DNA from 4 places in the Ruegeria sp. AF5 genome. Region 1 is predicted to be linked to each of the others. Evidence: riboswitches for the same ligand, from Rfam matches in the RefSeq annotation. Region 1 holds a riboswitch; each other region holds the start of a gene.
The links. A riboswitch is a leader RNA that binds a small molecule or an ion and turns the genes downstream of it on or off. The one in region 1 is predicted to bind cobalamin.
Positions count from the first base shown of each region.

Region 2: linked by a shared signal. The riboswitch ahead of ACR0DS_RS03805 (DUF1636 family protein) and the one ahead of ACR0DS_RS18265 (hypothetical protein) in region 1 are both predicted to bind cobalamin.
Region 3: linked by a shared signal. The riboswitch ahead of ACR0DS_RS02620 (ABC transporter substrate-binding protein) and the one ahead of ACR0DS_RS18265 (hypothetical protein) in region 1 are both predicted to bind cobalamin.
Region 4: linked by a shared signal. The riboswitch ahead of ACR0DS_RS19540 (DUF4198 domain-containing protein) and the one ahead of ACR0DS_RS18265 (hypothetical protein) in region 1 are both predicted to bind cobalamin.

Region 1 covers NZ_JBQFYZ010000020.1:9,213-13,421, forward strand. The annotation lists gene ACR0DS_RS18255 (DNA polymerase III subunit gamma/tau) at 1-477, opposite strand, end outside; gene ACR0DS_RS18260 (protein-tyrosine phosphatase family protein) at 650-1,162, shown strand; gene ACR0DS_RS18265 (hypothetical protein) at 1,154-1,561, opposite strand; cobalamin riboswitch at 1,652-1,870, opposite strand; gene ACR0DS_RS18270 (alpha/beta hydrolase family protein) at 2,004-2,861, shown strand; gene rsgA (ribosome small subunit-dependent GTPase A) at 2,897-3,925, opposite strand; RNA gene ffs (signal recognition particle sRNA small type) at 4,084-4,182, opposite strand.
Region 2 covers NZ_JBQFYZ010000002.1:65,473-69,681, forward strand. The annotation lists gene cobN (cobaltochelatase subunit CobN) at 1-781, opposite strand, end outside; gene cobW (cobalamin biosynthesis protein CobW) at 785-1,840, opposite strand; gene ACR0DS_RS03805 (DUF1636 family protein) at 1,845-2,219, opposite strand; cobalamin riboswitch at 2,314-2,518, opposite strand; gene ACR0DS_RS03810 (NAD(P)-dependent oxidoreductase) at 2,621-3,616, shown strand; tRNA gene ACR0DS_RS03815 (tRNA-Cys) at 3,795-3,868, opposite strand; gene ACR0DS_RS03820 (protein-L-isoaspartate O-methyltransferase family protein) at 4,093-4,209, shown strand, end outside.
Region 3 covers NZ_JBQFYZ010000001.1:528,670-532,878, reverse strand. The annotation lists gene ACR0DS_RS02625 (FecCD family ABC transporter permease) at 1-531, opposite strand, end outside; gene ACR0DS_RS02620 (ABC transporter substrate-binding protein) at 546-1,550, opposite strand; cobalamin riboswitch at 1,704-1,896, opposite strand; gene ACR0DS_RS02615 (hypothetical protein) at 2,629-3,645, opposite strand; gene ACR0DS_RS02610 (AAA family ATPase) at 3,662-4,209, opposite strand, start outside.
Region 4 covers NZ_JBQFYZ010000026.1:14,096-18,304, reverse strand. The annotation lists gene ACR0DS_RS19545 (ROK family transcriptional regulator) at 74-1,264, shown strand; cobalamin riboswitch at 1,385-1,583, shown strand; gene ACR0DS_RS19540 (DUF4198 domain-containing protein) at 1,716-2,501, shown strand; gene cbiM (cobalt transporter CbiM) at 2,508-3,119, shown strand; gene ACR0DS_RS19530 (cobalt ABC transporter permease) at 3,116-3,679, shown strand; gene cbiQ (cobalt ECF transporter T component CbiQ) at 3,679-4,209, shown strand, end outside.

The DNA of each region.
Region 1 (4,209 bases):
TGCGGGCGGTTCCTCGAGCGTCTTGAGCAGCGCGTTGAATGCGCTGGTCGAGAGCATGTGAACCTCGTCGATGATGTAGATCTTGTAGCGTGCACTGGCGGCGCGATAGCGGACACTGTCGATGATCTCGCGGATATCGTTGACGCCGGTACGGCTGGCCGCATCCATTTCCATCACATCGACATGGCGACCTTCCATGATTGCGACGCAATGCTCGCACTGACCGCAAGGCTCGGTTGTCGGTCCTCCGGTTCCATCCGGTCCGATGCAGTTCATGCCTTTGGCGATGATCCGCGCCGTGGTGGTTTTTCCCGTTCCGCGAATGCCGGTCATGATAAAGGCCTGCGCAATCCGGTCGGCCTCGAAGGCGTTTTTTAGGGTGCGCACCATAGCATCTTGACCCACCAGGTCGGCAAAGGTTTCCGGGCGGTATTTGCGGGCGAGAACCTGATAGGCGGGGCTTGGCGTGTCTGTCATGTCTTCTCGCTCGGATTCGGTGCTTCGGCACAGCGTAGTGGCGGCGGCACTCCGCGTCCACTGTGGGGCGTGATGATTTTTTGTTTCAGAAACGGGCTGGTTTCCAACTAAACTGGTCCAGCGGATTTAATGACTCATTTCTTAAAGAGTACCTTGGGGGAGGACGCACTTCATGTCGCAGCTGGTCATTTTTGCTCTGCAGGTCGGAGGCGGAACGCTTGCCCTTACTTCAATGCCCGGGCGTGGCGGGGATTACGTCGGCGATCTGGATATGATTGCGGCTTGGAAACCGGGCCTTGTGATTTCAATGACGACGGATGTTGAAATGCTTCAGGATGGCGCGCAGCACTTTGGCAGCGACATCCAAAGCCGTGCCAGCCGGTGGGTTCACCTGCCGATCGAAGATTTTGGAGCACCGACGCAGGCGGTTCAGAAGGCCTGGCCAGAGGTCAGCGCCACGGCCCGACATGCGCTGTCGGGCGGTGGCCGGGTTCTTGTGCATTGCCGTGGGGGGTGCGGCAGATCCGGGATGATTGTTCTGCGACTGATGGTTGAATGCGGTGAACGCGCCAGCGACGCACTGGACCGCCTGCGGGCCGTGCGCCCCTGCGCTGTCGAAACCGATGCGCAGCTGGCCTGGGCGTCCCGGATCACCCCGGCACAGGTGGAAGTGGGATCAAGCTGACAGCTGCTGGGGTGCGTAGCCGGTTTTCCGGGGCCGGATCGTTGAAACCTCGATCATGGCGCAAGGCGGGTTCGCGACAATGCCCGAGGGCAGCGTGCTGAATGTAGGTCCGAAGATCAAATCGGCATAGGCATCAAGGTCCCGAATTGCCGTATCAGGGTGCGCCCCGCAGAAAATGCGAACGCTGTCGGATCGCGCTCGGATCGTTGCCATGCACCCTTCCGCGCAATGTGACAGCGCGCTGTTGCCTTCAAATTCGAAATCTTCGCTGGTGGCCGAAACCGCCTGCGCCATGGCTTCGGAAATCGAGCGGGCCAGTCGCGCCAAAGCCGGGCAGGTATTGCCCGTCCGCTGGCACACAGTTGCGCTGTATTCGTGTGACTTTGTCTTCCAGATCATCCTGCGCCCTCCGCGCGTGGTGGGCTGGATATTGGGGCAGGTGGGACAGCATCTCGCTGTCAGGACCTGCCCGGACACCCCGCCCGAGTTTCGGTTTCAGTTCCGATGGCAGGTCTCCTGACTTGCGGGTCATTGCTCTGCCGACCTTCCCAGCCCGTGGGCCAGTGGTATTTCGGCATTACTTACCGCTTACAGTTGCGGGGGCAGTCGCGGACTTGGTTGATATCTGTGTGACCAGACAAACCGCACCGTGTTCCCTTTTCATCCCGACCTCTTGTGGGGGCCGGAAACCATCACACAACCGCTAGCGCCTGATCGCGTTCCGAGTCAAGCCGATCTTTAGGCCGGACGTTTGGTCATGCTGGATGCGGTTTACCTTCCGGCCTAGTGTCGTCGGCATCGAAGGCAGGCAAACCGATTGTTTCAGCGAAAGCCGGGGATCATGTTGGATACGGAACAGACAGTGTTGATCGAAGATTTCCGCTTTCCGTCCGGGTCTGTGACCTTGTCGGCGCGGCTGTACCGGCCAGTGGGTGAGTCGGACACGGTTATCGTGCTGAACAGTGCCACGGGTGTGCCGCGTGACTATTATCAACACTTCGCGCGATGGCTGGCCACCGACCAGGGGATAGCTTGCCTGACCTATGACTATCGGGACTACGGGCTTTCTTTGGTCGGCCGCCTGAAAGACGCAACCGCGACAATGGCGGATTGGGCGTTGATCGACATGCCAGCGGCACGGGCCGAGATGCGCAGGCGGTTTCCAAAGGCGCAGCAGTGGACCATCGGCCATTCGGTCGGTGCGATGCTGGGGCCGGTGCAGCCGGATATCGACCAGATCGACCGAATGATCGGTGTGTGTTCGGGGCTGGTGACTTTGAAAGATCACCCATGGCCCTATCGGGGGTTGGCAGGGCTGTTCTGGTATGGCCATGCACCGCTGATGGTGCGGGCGCTTGGGTATCTGCCCGGCAAAGCAATCGGGTTTGGGTCGGACCTGCCCGCCTCGGTCTACTGGCAATGGCGCAAATGGTGTACAGCTCCTCTTAGCTACATTCCCGAGATCGGGCAGAATTTGCCTGATGCGCATTGGGGCAGTTCTGGAACACCTGTGGATCTGTTCACGTTCGAAGATGACCAGATGGCTCCGCCCGAGGCGGTTTGGCGCCTTGCTGATTTGTATGGCCCCGAGGCCAGACGCCACCTTCTGAAGCCTGCTGAATTCGGACTGCCGGAAATAGGCCATATCGGAGCATTTGCCCGTCGCAATGCAGCGGTCTGGCCGCGCCTGATCGCCTGATCAGACGCGACGCAGGTTTTCCTAACACCTTGCAGTTATGGCCGTTTGCGAAGCTTCTTGTCCTGCATGACACCGCGCACCATCTTGCCGAACGCCTTGTCCCGCGCCCGCGATTGGGCAACGGTTTCCGAGTTTCGCTGATCTTCGCGCCGCAGCTTGCGCCAACGGTCCAGCCGGGTCGGGTCAAGTACGCCTTCGCCGATTGCGTTCTGCACGGCACAGCCGGGCTCGGTCTCGTGCTGACAATCCGAAAAGCGGCAGCTTTGGCCAAGCTCCGTGATGTCCGAGAACACGTTGTCGATCCCGTCCTGAGCGTCCAGCAAACGTAATGCGCGCATTCCCGGCGCGTCGATCAGCCAGCCACCGTTACCCATCCTGTGCAACGCGCGCACCGTTGTCGTGTGTCTGCCCCGTGCGTCGTCTTCGCGAATTCCAGACGTGGCGAGGTTTTGATCCGTCATGGCGTTGCTGAGCGTCGTTTTACCTACGCCCGACGACCCGACCAGCGCGCCGGTCTGGCCTTTGGGGCACCACGCCAGAACCTTTTCGACATCTGCCGGGTCCAGCGCATTGACCGCCAGCACCGACAGAAAAGGGTCCAGAGATTGCACTTGTCCCGAGAAACTGCCGGGGTCATCCGACTGGTCAGCTTTCGTCAGGACAACGACCGGATAACATCCGGCCTGATGCGCCAGCGCCAGATAACGTTCCAGCCGGGGCAGGTTGAAATCGGCGTTGCACGAGCTGACGATGAACAACACATCGACATTAGCGGCAATCAGTTGTGTTGCGGCACCTGTACCGGCAGCCCTGCGTTGCAGCAGGCTGCGCCGGTCCAGAAGGTGGCGCACGCGGTATTCGGCGTCCGCAAGAACCCAATCCCCGACGGCATATGAACCGGTCGGATTATCCGGTGTCAGCAAAGGAATTTCACCATTCGGGCTCAGCCCGATCAGACGGTCCCGATGAACGGAGGCGACGCGAAAGGGCGTGTCGGAAGGAAAAGCCGCGTGTTGCGCGGCAAAGTGAGAGGACCATCCCAGGTCCGAAAGCGTATAAGACATTTATCTGCCTGTTTTCAGAAACAGCAATGCCAACGGATGGCAATCGCGCATCCGCAGGTCGTGTGTTCAGGCAGTCCGGTGATTCCGGTGAATCAGAACCAGTCTGCCCGAAGGGTTTTCACTACAATCATAAAGCCCTCCTGCGGCTGTGGTTCACGAAGTGAGAGGTTGGACATCGACCCAAGCGGGGCTCGTTGTGGCTGCTTCCTTCCGGACCTGACCAGGTTGGCGAGGCGCTCGCCCGCGCCAACCTCTCGAGTCCGGATATAGGGAAGGCATCGGGA
Region 2 (4,209 bases), on a different contig from region 1:
ACGGTCGCAAGGCGACGACCTGTTCCCTGAGCCAGTCGGCAGCGGCTGGGGTCTTGAGCGACGGGGCAAACAGACCCACCGCCTGAAGCCCGCGGGCGCGCAGGCTGCGGATCAGGGCCGCGACCGGGGCGGTGTCTGCGGATGTCAGATACGCGCGATAAAAGGTGACAAGGATGCGTTTCGTATCGCTCTGGAATGCGGAACCCACCGGGACGACACCCTGATCTGGACACCACGCACCGCATTCGGGCAGGGTTTTCGCGCCCATCACTGGCCCGGCATAAAGCCCTGCTGCCAAGGCCATCTGGGCCAATGCGGCCTGCGCGGCGACTTCGCCGCCGGTGTCACACAGATGTGCCAGCCGCCTCAGGGTCGAGAGGGGCAGGGTCGAATACTCATCCAACCGAGTGTCTTCACGCCCATCCGCCGGTAAAACGGCTAACGCGATGCCTTTGGCTTGCGCCAGTGCCAGAACCTGTTGCAGCCCGTAAGACCAATAGGGCACGCCACCTATCAGACGGATCAGGATGCCCTTTGCGCCCTCAAGTGTCTGTTCGACATAGGTATCGACGGACAGAGGGTGCTTCAGCGCCGCAAGATTGGCTAGCCGCATCGTGGGCATCCGCCCCTCAGGCCCGCCGCCGCGATGCCAGCCCGCCGCGAAAGCGCCCAGGTCACTGTCGGAAAAGGACAGCACAACCAGATCACCCGGGCTTTGGCCCAGATCGGTTGGGGTCTCGGTTTCCTCGAGCCCGTGGCTTTCGCGAAAGACGACGTGCATGACTTACTCGGCAACCTCGGTCACACCCACGAGGATATCACGGATTTCGGCTTCTTTGATGTCGTCATGCTCGGCAATCACGACCAGGCGCGAGCGGCGCTCTTCACCGGGCTCCCACGGGCGGTCGTATTGGTGACGAACCCGCGCGCCGACAGCCTGAACCAGCAGGCGCATCGGTTTGCCAGCGACGGCGGCATAGCCTTTGACGCGCAGGATATTCAGCTCAGTCGCAAGACGTTCGATTCTGGCTACCAGTTCCGCAGGGTCGGTCTGTTCCGGCAACTCGACGATGATGCTCTCGAAATCGTCATGCTCATGATCGTGATGGCCATCGTGATGTGACGGGCGCGCGTCCATGTCATCTTCGACGGCAGCCTCAAGGCCAAGCACGACACGTACGTCGACGACACCCTCGGCGACCTCGACAACGGGAAGCGGCCGCGGTGCCTCGGCGGCGATGATCTGTTTGGCTTTCGCGACACCTTCGGGACCTGCTAGATCGGGCTTGGTCAGCAGGATGATATCCGCGCACGAGATTTGATCTTCGAACACCTCGGACAAGGGTGTTTCGTGATCGATCGAGTCATCAGCCAGCCGTTGGGCATCCACCGCTTCAACGTTCGGAGCAAAGCGACCGGCGGCCACGGCCTCGGCATCGGCCAGCGCAATCACGCCATCAACGGTGATTTTCGAACGGATATCAGGCCAATCAAATGCTTTCAGCAGCGGTTTGGGCAGTGCAAGGCCGGATGTTTCGATCAAAATGTGATCCGGGCGCGGTTCCAGCGCCATCAGCGCCTCGATGGTCGGGATGAAGTCATCGGCCACGGTGCAGCAGATGCAGCCGTTTGCCAGTTCCATGATGTTTTCCGCAGGGCAATCCGGTATCGCGCAGGATTTCAGAATGTCGCCATCAACACCCACATCGCCAAACTCGTTAACAACAATCGCAAGACGCTTTCCCTGCGGGTTCTGCATCAGATGGCGCACCAGCGTGGTTTTGCCCGAGCCCAGAAAGCCGGTGATCACGGTGACGGGAAGTTTTTCTAGGTTCGACATGATCTCAGCCTCCAATCGGGGGAATGCGCGAGGCGCAGTTTTTGCGGAAATGTTCAGGACGGTCGCGCCACTTCACCAGACCATCGTCTGTGGCCAGATACTTGGTCACACCATCGATGATGGCATCGACGTGATCGATTTCGTTCAGGTTCTCGTAAACAAAGGTCCAGCGATCCGGCCCGCCCCGAAGAACGATGGAACAGCCCTGATCGCAGTTCGAAAGGCATTCGACCGGTTTCAGAGTAATACCGTCTGGCAGGGCAGCCTGTTCCAAGGCCTTGTGTAACAATGTGCCGGGACGCTCAGCGTCATCCTCGACGGGCAGACCCCGGCGGCAAGTCGTGCAGACCAGTAGTTCTACCGGTGCGGTCTCGGTCATGTCTCTCATCCCCCCAAATCCTCTTCGCGGGGGACGGGGTTTCATGCGGGCACCACGTCTGCACATGGACCCGACACCGGAACACCCCGCCCGGTTTCAACTTCGGGTGTTGGCAGGTCTCCCGGCTTGCGGATGCCAGAGCGGTCGCTCTGTCGGATGTCCCGCCTTCCCGGCACAGGCCAGTGGCATTGGGCATCCTCTCCGGTCACGGTCGCGGGGGCGGCTGCGTTTGGCGGATGAACCGTTGACGCATTCCCTTTTCATCGGCTGTTGCCGACACCAACGTCCGGGACATGCGGCACCGCCGACCCGCTTGTCAAGCGGTTCGCGCGCAACAAATAAGCCAAGGTGAAAAAAGCGACCTGTAGGCGTCGTTCGGCGGCATGAAGTGCGTGTTCGGTATGTGGTCGCATGACGGGAAAACGACGAACTTGGAGATGCGTCATATGAAAGTGGGATTTATCGGTCTGGGTAACGTTGGCGGCAAGCTTTCGGGATCCCTTTTGCGCAATGGCATTGACCTGACTGTTCATGACCTGAACGCAGAACTGGTGGCCGAATTTGTCGCCAAAGGCGCAAAGGCGGCAGAAGGGCCCGCCCAGCTGATGCGCGATTGCGATGCGGTGATCACCTGTCTGCCGTCTCCGGCAGCATCGGACGCAGTCATGAAGGAGATGTTGCCCGAAGTGGGCCCCGGCAAGATCTGGATGGAGATGTCGACCACAGACGAAGCCGAAGTCAAACGCCTGGGTGCCGAAGTCATATCGCGCGGCGGTGCAGCAGTGGATTGCCCGGTTTCTGGCGGGTGCCACCGTGCCGCGACGGGCAATATCTCGATCTTTGCGGGCTGTGACCGGGAAACGTTTGAACGAATTCTGCCGTTCCTGACGACAATGGGCCGCCGGGTTTTGCACACCGGCGAGCTGGGCTCGGCCTCGGTGCTGAAAGTGATGACCAACTATCTTGCCACCGCCAACCTGATCACCTGCGCCGAAGCACTGGTTACGGCAAAGGCTGCGGGGATGGATCTGAACACGACCTATGAGGCGATCAAAATCTCGTCCGGCACGTCCTTCGTGCACGAAACCGAAAGCCAGGTCATCCTGAACGGGTCGCGCGATATTTCCTTCACCATGGATCTGGTGAAGAAGGATATCGGTTTGTTTCAGGAGGTCGCCGACCGCGCCGGGGTGCCACTGGAAATCAACCCGGTGATGATCAACATCTTTAACGATGGTATCGCACGATATGGCGAACGCGAGCTTTCACCAAATATTATCAAACGGCTGGAAGAGGCAACCGGCCTGGATATCACCGCCCCGGGCTTTCCAGCCGAAATGACGGACGATGAGCCGGAAGAGCCGGGATACGAGGTTGTGCCACAAGGGCGCGCCTGAGGGTAAGGCAAACACCAGACTACATCGCGCCCCGTGAACGAGCAGGGGTAGGCAGGTGTTCCGAAAAAACACGCCATATCTGGCCCGCAGTTCGACAGAATCGCGGGCCATGAACGTCTGAAAATACCAAGCGTCACACGCGCGTACTGCGGGGCCAAGTCAGCGATTTGGATGTAGCTGGAGGCGAGTACCGGAATCGAACCGGTGTACACGGATTTGCAATCCGCTGCGTCACCACTCCGCCAACTCGCCTTTTCAAGTAAAATCAAATACTTGCCGTGGTGTGACTGGGTTTTTAACAGCTTTCCTCTGGGGCGTCCAGTGGATTGCGCGCGAAATTGCCGGCAAGATCGAAATTTGCCGACGTCCACGCCCAAGGAGGTGATCAAGATTCAGGTTGCGGCAACAGGGGCGTTGCTGGAAGGTTCAGGATATGGCACAAGCCCGACATCTTTGGGAATGAGACGAGATATCCAATGACTGACTTCGCAGCCCGGCGCCGCACAATGGTTGATACACAGATCCGCCCCTCTGACGTCACCAAGTTCCCGATCATTGAGGCGATGCTGAGTGTTCCGCGGGAAAGCTTCGTG
Region 3 (4,209 bases), on a different contig from region 1:
GGCGATGATGAAGGCCGTCAGCGCATTGAACAACTGAGACCCGGCAATTCCCGCCAGGACGATCTGTGCCGTCGCAGCCCGTCCGCCCCCTGCGCCAGCGGCTCGGGCCAGCAACGCGACAAAACCAAAAGCCAAAAGCGCGCCATTGAACGCGCCAAAAGACAGCGACAAGGCCCCCCCACCCAAACCAGCGATGGTTACAGCCACGGCACCCGTCGAGGCCCCGGCAGAAATGCCCAAAATGTAAGGGTCGGCCAACGGGTTGCGCAGCAAAGCCTGCAACACGACCCCTGCGACAGCCAGACCGGCACCGCAGGACGCAGCGACCAGAGCGCGAGGAATCCGGTAGCTCCAGATAATACCCTGATCAATTGGGTCTACAGGAAAGTCCGCTCCGGCCAGCTTGTTGGCCAGAACGGAGAGAACCAAATCGGGCGACAGAGAGGTTTCACCGATCATCGCGCCCGCAAGAACCGCCGCAATCAACAATGGCACGGTAAGGCACGCAGCCTTGAAACCCTGCCGTAAAATTGCGGCGACCTCGTTCACAGGTTGTTTCCGATGGTATCCAGCTTCTCGGCCAGATCCTCCAGCGCCGGGATTGCGCGGATGGTGGCGTCCATGGCCTGCGCATCCATAATGACGATCCGGTCATTTTTGACCGCATCCATCTGGCTGGTCACCGGATCAGTGCGCAGGAACTCCAGCTTTTTCAGGTAGTCGTCCGCAGCAAAGCGACGGCGGTCCATCTTGGCGATAACAATCACCGTCGGATTGGCTTTGGCAATGGTTTCCCAGCCCACTGTTGGCCATTCTTCATCCGTCTCGACGACGTTGCGGATACCCAATTTACTCATCATGTATCCCGGTGCGCCTTTCTGTCCGGCCACAAACGGGTCGCTTTCCATTTCGGGAGAGGAAAACCAGAATACGGCTGACACATCGTCCAGCTTCACGGTTTGCGCCTTGGCGACGGCTGCGGCTTCGCGGGCCTTGTACTCGGCAACCAGGTCCGTGCCGCGTTCGGATACATCAAAGGCTGCCGCCAGTTCTTCGATACCCTGATACAGCGTATCGGTCGAGAACGCTTGCAGGCGGGTGCCATCGCCGCCGACCGTATTGTCTTTGCCGATGCAATCTGCAGGCATTACGTACGTTGGAATGCCCAGTTCGTGAAATTGCTCACGCGTGGCGACGATGCCCTCGGGTCCGACATGCCATTCATATTGCGCTGCGACCAGTCCCGGCCGCTTGGCAACAACGCTTTCAAAGCTGGGATCATTGTCCGCCAGACGCTCTACCTTGGCATTCACCTCGGCATATTCAGGCAGCACCTCGTTGAACCAGACCGAAGTTCCAAGAACCTGCTCGCCCAGACCCAGCGCATAAAGCACCTCGGTCGCGGCCTGGCCGACCGTGACTGACGACGTCACTGGCGCGTCAAACGTGACCGAGTGACCGCAGTTTTCGATAGAAAGGGGAAAGTTTCCTTCGGCGGCAGCGCTGGTAGCCAGCAAGGAAAGGCCAAACAGGCCAGTGCGTAGAAACATGACAATCGATCTCCATGTGTCAATGACCAGAGAACGGGTGAATGGGCATTTACCGAAGCAACAGGCGCTTTACTGCCTGCCGTGAGCGCAGGGTAGAAAATAGACCGCCCGGCGCGTTTCTTCGGCAACCTCCCCGGACAACCCCGCCCGGCGTGTTTCGGTTTCATACCGGCAGGTCTCCTGACTGACGGGTCTTTGTCTGTCCTGTCTTCCCAGACCAAAATGGCCCAGTGACGGAAATGGACAGCGCTCGCCGCCTACAGTTGCGGGGGCAGTTCCGGTTGGCACCAAAAGGCACCTCGGATTCCCTCTTAGCCACATCGGGACCGGTAAAACGCGGGTACCTTAACACTTACCCTGCGGCAAGAAAAAACTCCGGGGTCTTTCCTATTTTCTCGCAAGAGCATGCACCTGCGCGTCTCAACATGGCGCTGATATCAGAAAAGCCGCTGAGAACGCGCCAAAATCCGGACCCAGATTCATAGTGTGTGATATTAGGGAAAATCATGGCTGGGGTGGTAGGATTCGAACCTACGATACACGGTACCAAAACATCAGATAGTCCAACTTCTAAAATTTGTTAAACCACAACATATTGATTTTCAATGAAGTTATGTGATTCGTTTTGTCATTTTTTGTGACATTGGACAGATTTGACGATGAGATTGGCAAAAAAGAAAGGGAATGTGACACGCCTACCCAAATTTGGGCATTTGCCCCGAGCCTGTGCAGTCAGGGTAGTTTATGTGACCCGAATTATAGAATATTCACTTGAAGTGAAGGGGTTGAATTAAGGATATGCTAGCCATGTACCTTCGCCGGTTCTGAAAGTACTTGTTTGCGAGCGCGTAGATCGCGTGCAACGGAACGAGTAGGCATTTTAAGTGGGTGTCCGCAAATCGTGTTTGTCAGCTATGCGGACAAAGCGGGCTTTCGTTGCAACTGAACCATCGGCAGCTATGTCCGAGAAAAAGTGGCTTTGCAATGCGTAACAACCTGATCTAATTGGGCCCCAATAGCTGCACTGAATGCCGCGACCAGCTTTCGCAGTGCCCACGGTTGTCGCCGTATTGAAACTCTAAGGATAGATCTTTTCTTCGAATTTCGGACCAACATTGGCAAACTCCAAAGACCCATCATTCAGCTCCCAAAACATCAGCCTATAGCCTTCGTGGCATTGTGTAAGATGAACTCGACGCGCCTCAGCCTTATCTGAGTGCCTAATTCTTACTGGGGCGGACTGTTTCGCCTCCACTCTAAAACTTGAAATTGCGACTCCGTCACTACCAGTGACAATTGCATAAATTTTGTTCATTAACACAGAGCTGATGGAACCCGATATACCGCCATTTTTCTTGGCTGTTGCAAAAAATGAGGATCCAAATGAAAATGGCTTTAGCGCGGTGTGATTAATATTATTTTGGGACGCAAGTGATCTGATTGCCTCTTCAAGAAACAGCTCGCTAGAAGCGGAGCTCCAGATCTTACGAGGGTCGAGCGACGCATAAAAACCTGATACCATTCCATATACCGAAACTTCCAAGCCGACATCACAATCATCAAATACTTTTGGCTCGCTTGTCTCGAACGTTTCCACACGAATTTCATTACTGGTGGCCACAATCTCTTGAGAGACACGGGGGAAAACATATGAAAGATCTTCCTGTGAGGTCCCCCATGAAAGACAGAAGTTTAGGAAAGCCTCTTTTGAAAGATCTCGCTTGGACCCATCCGGAATAGCCGCAGACAAATCCAACCCTAAGTTTGTAAATTCTGCAATTTTATCAGGCGGAGTCGGCAAGTCGCATGACGCGATCACAATCTCGTTGATGAGCTTTGCAAGCTCCTGTGGAACGACAACACCTTCACAGCCGGCCTTGTTAACTAGTTCCGTAATGTGATTTTCACTAGGAACCAAACTAGTTTCATAGAGCTTAATAGTCGCATTCAGGTCAACGTGCATTTTTACATGATTTCGATTCGCCAATTTCAGCCAAGATATAACCCTATGTAGGACTTCATTTGTAAAATCAGGGTGATCCTTCGAATCAGAAATCCAAACAAGTGATGGGTCCGCGCTGAGTTGAATTTGCATTTTTATTGCTCGTGTATTACTTGGATTTTTTTGCGATTCTTTTTCTCATTGAAGCATCTAAAATTTCTGAGGTCTGGTTGGACGACTCATCAAAAAAACCTTCTGGCCAATCCAGAACGGCCCCATACTCGGACAATTCAACCTTGCGAACGTCTTCCTCTTCGCCGCCAAAGAAGTAAATAATGGCGTCATCAAGAATGTTAGTATCGTTTTCCTGAGCAACGCGTAGTCTTAGGCGTTCAATTATGTGTTCACTATGTGTCTCCACAACCAATTGCTTGCCTTGTTTCGACGCCGTTAGGAAAAAATCGCAAAGTAACGATTGAACCCTTGGATGAAGATGGAGCTCGGGTTGTTCGAGGAGCACGACCGCTCCGGGCTTAGCAAGTAATACAGTTATGAGCACAGGCAGTACCTGACTGACCCCTACGCCTACATTTGTTAAATCTCTATGGGTAGCATCCGTCGAAGTTTTAACCTTTAGCTCATATCCAAGGTTTCCCTTGTCGGAGACCGAAACGTTAGTGGCAACACCGAGATAAGTTAGCCATTCAGAAAGAGCCG
Region 4 (4,209 bases), on a different contig from region 1:
TCACTCTTATTTATTATTGACAGAAAGGAAGGGTTTCAACATTGTCGTCATGAAGGGGATGGCCGTGTCTGCAATGAACTCTTTGGACAATACCACTGGCGTACGCGAGCCAGATATGCGCGGCACCAACCAAAGTGGAATGCGGGCCCGAAATGAACGGCTTGTCCTGTCACTGGTCCGGCGCCATCAGGCCCTCGCAAAATCTGAAATCGCGCGGATGACCGGGCTGTCGGCGCAGACGGTCTCGGTCATCATGCGCCAGTTGGAAACCGATGGGCTGCTTCTGCGGGGCGAACCGATCCGGGGAAAAGTCGGACAGCCCTCGGTTCCCATGCGCCTGAACCCGGATGGCGCTTATTTCTTTGGGCTCAAAGTCGGGCGGCGCAGTACCGAACTGGTGCTGACGGATTTCCTTGGCAACGTCAGGCACCGCGAACGGCGGACCTATGATTTTCCGACGCCCGAGGCGACATTGAGCTTTTCCACAGAAAGCCTCGACAAAGTGATGGCGTCAATGTCGCACGAGGCGCGCAGCAGAATCGCGGGCCTTGGGATTGCCATGCCGTTCTACCTTTGGGACTGGGCACAAACATTGCAGGTTCCTCAGGAAAAAATGGATCCGTGGCGTGACGCGGACCTGAAAGGCGCGTTGGCCGCTAGCTATGACGTGCCGGTTTTCCTGCAAAACGACGCAACGGCCGCCTGCGGTGCCGAGCTGGTGTTTGGCCCGGCGGAAGGCCCACGAGATTTCCTGTATTTCTATGTCGGCTTCTTCATCGGGGGCGGGGTGGTTCTGAACGGCTCCATCTTTTCAGGGCGGGGAAATGCCGGTGCGCTTGGCCCATTGCCTGTGCCGGACGAAGTGGGCGGAGTGAAACCGTTGATAGATGTCGCCAGTCTTTATGTGCTGGAGCGTGCGGTTGGTGGAAATGCCGCAACAGCCGGTTCAATCTGGGAAACGACACTGCATTGGGACGTACCGGAAACCCACCTTGAGAATTGGCTGAACCAGGCGGCGCACGGAATCGCCCATGCCATCGTCTCTTCTTGCAGCCTGATCGATTTCGAATGTGTCAAGATTGATGGCTGGATGCCTGCTGATATCAAGGCGCGGCTGGTGGAAAGGGTTGAGCTCAAACTATCCCATATGAACCTGACCGGGCTTGAACGGCCCTTGGTGCTGGCGGGGACGGCAGGCCCGGATGCCCGCTCATTGGGGGCGGCCAGTTTGCCATTGTCGGAAAGATACCTGCTCGAAGGGTAGGTTCATCCCTGAAAACCCCGACCTTTATCCAAAGCGGATCCGCCGGAAAAAGGGCATCGCCCGCTAAACTTTTTGACAGCCAGCGCAATTGATCGTTGACGGATGCCGAAGAAGTCTGGCAAGCCGCTCGGCATGTCCGGTTCCGGGGCGTGCTCTGGAATCAATAGGGAATGCGGTGCGGGCTTTGGCCCAATTCCGCAACTGCACCCGCAACTGTAAGCGGCGAGCAGGGCTGAAGTGCCACTGGTGTTAATCCGGGAAGGCCAGCCCAACGCTTTGACCCGCAAGTCAGGATACCTGCCGGACATGTGCCTTTGACAAGGGCACTCCTAATCGGCGACGGGATGTGCGTCGGAGCAGGATGCTTGAAAAAGCAGCTTAGCTTGGACGTCCCCGCAGTCAAAACGCATCTCGTACCGGGGTTGGTGCGATGGGACAAGGACGACTATTGATGACCAAGCTGCTTTCCGCAGCCGCTGTGGCGATGGCGCTTCCAGCGATGGCAAATGCGCATTTCCTGCTGGAATACACCGCTGACACCATGATCGACGCACCGGGGAATGTTCCGGTCAAGCTGATCTTTTGGCATCCGTTCTCGAACGGGCATGTCATGGATCTGGACAAGCCGCAGGAATTCTACGTGATCCACAACGGTCAGAAAACCGATCTGCTGGATACCTTGGAACCCGTACGTTTCACCGGCGGCGAAAACGAAGGCGCGGCATTCAAGGGTTATGTTCCCGTCAAACGGTCGGGCGACTATGTGTTGGTGACTGTTCCCCAGCCCTATTATGAGGAATCCGAGGATATCTATATCCAGCAGATCGCCAAGGCATTCCTGAACCGCAATGAACTGCCGACCGACTGGATGAACCCGGTGGGCTTGCCGGTTGAGATCATCCCGCTCAACAAACCAACCAACATCATCGCGGGTTCGACGTTTACAGGTCGGGTTATGGCCGAAGGCCAACCGGTTGCGGGTGCCGAGATCGAGATCGAGTACATGGCCGCAGAACCGAACATGGAAAGCGCGGCCGCTTCCGCCCCGTCGGTCTCGCCGATGCCGGGTGGTGCATTGGTCGCAACTTCGGATGATAACGGGTATTTCACGTTTGGCGTTCCAAAAGCCGGATATTGGGGATTTGCCGCACTCGGCGCCGGTCCCGTGACCGAACACAATGGCAAAGAACTCAGTCAGGACGCTGTCATCTGGATCCGCGCCTGGGATTTGGAGTAACCGTAGATGCACATCGTTGACGGAGCCTTGTCCAACCCTGTCGTGATCGGCGGCGCAGTCGCTGCGGCGGGTGGGATTGCCATGGGCCTCAGGTCGCTGGATCTTGATCGCATCCCCACTGCGGGGGTGCTGTCTGCCAGCTTTTTCGTGGCATCGCTGATCCATGTGCCGATTGGCCCTTCGTCAGTGCATCTGATCCTCAACGGTATGGCCGGGCTTTTGTTGGGCTGGGCCGCATTCCCGGCCTTGTTCGTCGGGCTTTTGCTGCAGGCCGTCTTCTTTGGCTTTGGCGGGTTGACGGTATTGGGGATCAACACCCTGAACATCGCGTTGCCCGCGGTTTTGGCCGGGCTGATCTTTGGCCGCCTGATCGCCCATGGCTCACCTCTGCAAGGTGCGATATGGGGCGGGGTCGGCGGTGCCTTTGCCATCGCCGCCACAACCGGCATGGTTGCGTTTTCACTGGCCCTGTCCGGGGATGCATTCCTGCCAGCGGCCAAGCTTGTTTTCTTTGCACATATTCCTGTCATGGCGATCGAGGCGATCCTGACTGGGTTCGCGGTTTTGCTGGCGCGCAAGGTCAAGCCCGAGCTGTTTGTCAAACGAGCGGTCGCATGAGGTACCTGGCGATCATTCTGGTGCTGTGCTGCGCACCCGTACCTGCCTTGGCGCATAAGGTCATCGCCGGAGTGTTTGAATCCGGTGACGCCATCGAAGGCGAAATCGGCTTTTCCAACGGTGACATGGCAAGCGGGGCCGAGGTCATCGTCAACGGCCCGGACGGAGCCGAGCTGGGCCGTATCGTAACAGATGCAGATGGGTTTTTTATCTACACGCCAAACGCGCCGGTGGCCCATACTTTCTTTGCAAACCTTGGTGCCGGGCATGTGACCGAGGTCACCATGCCCGCTGCGGATGTCGCCCGGATCATGGGCGTTGAAGCGGAACCCGACACCGCGCCGACAAACGCACCTGCCCAGACAGCGGCGGTGCTCAGCGATGAACAACAACAGGTCATTGCCAGGGCCGTGCGGGATGAGCTGCGCCCGCTGCGTCGGGAAATCGCCGCCTACCGCGAACAAAATGACCTGCAAACTGTTCTGGGTGGGATCGGATATATCGTCGGTCTGTTTGGTCTGGGCTTTTACTTTGCGGCACGCCGCAAGCTGGCGGCCTGATGGCGCACGTTCTGGGGCAACAGGAAAGCACGCTGGTCAAAGCGGGCGCGCAGCGGCGCGGCGCGATCAACCCGCTTGATCCAAGGATGCGGATCGTCATGGCGGTTGTCTTCGCGGTGGTGACTGTCGCGGTGTCCTCGCTGACGGCGCTGTGCGCGGCTTTGGTGGTGTCCCTTTCGCTTCTTGCCGCGTCGCGTCTGCCCTGGCGGAAAACGTTGAAACGCATGGCCATGATGGATGGGTTCATCCTTTTCATGCTGGTGCTGTTGCCATTCTCCATGCCCGGCGACCCGATGTTCACGCTCTGGGGGTTTCCCGCAAGCTGGCAGGGTTTCTGGAAAGCGGTCGAGATCGCTCTGACGGCCAACGCGGTCATCCTGTCCCTTATGGTGCTGGTCGGCACGATGGAGCCGGTCACTCTTGGCCACGCCCTGCACCGCCTGCGCTGCCCCGAAAAGCTGGTTCACCTTCTGATGTTCACCATCCGCTATATCGAGGTTCTGCGGGAAGAATACCTGCGCCTGCGCGCG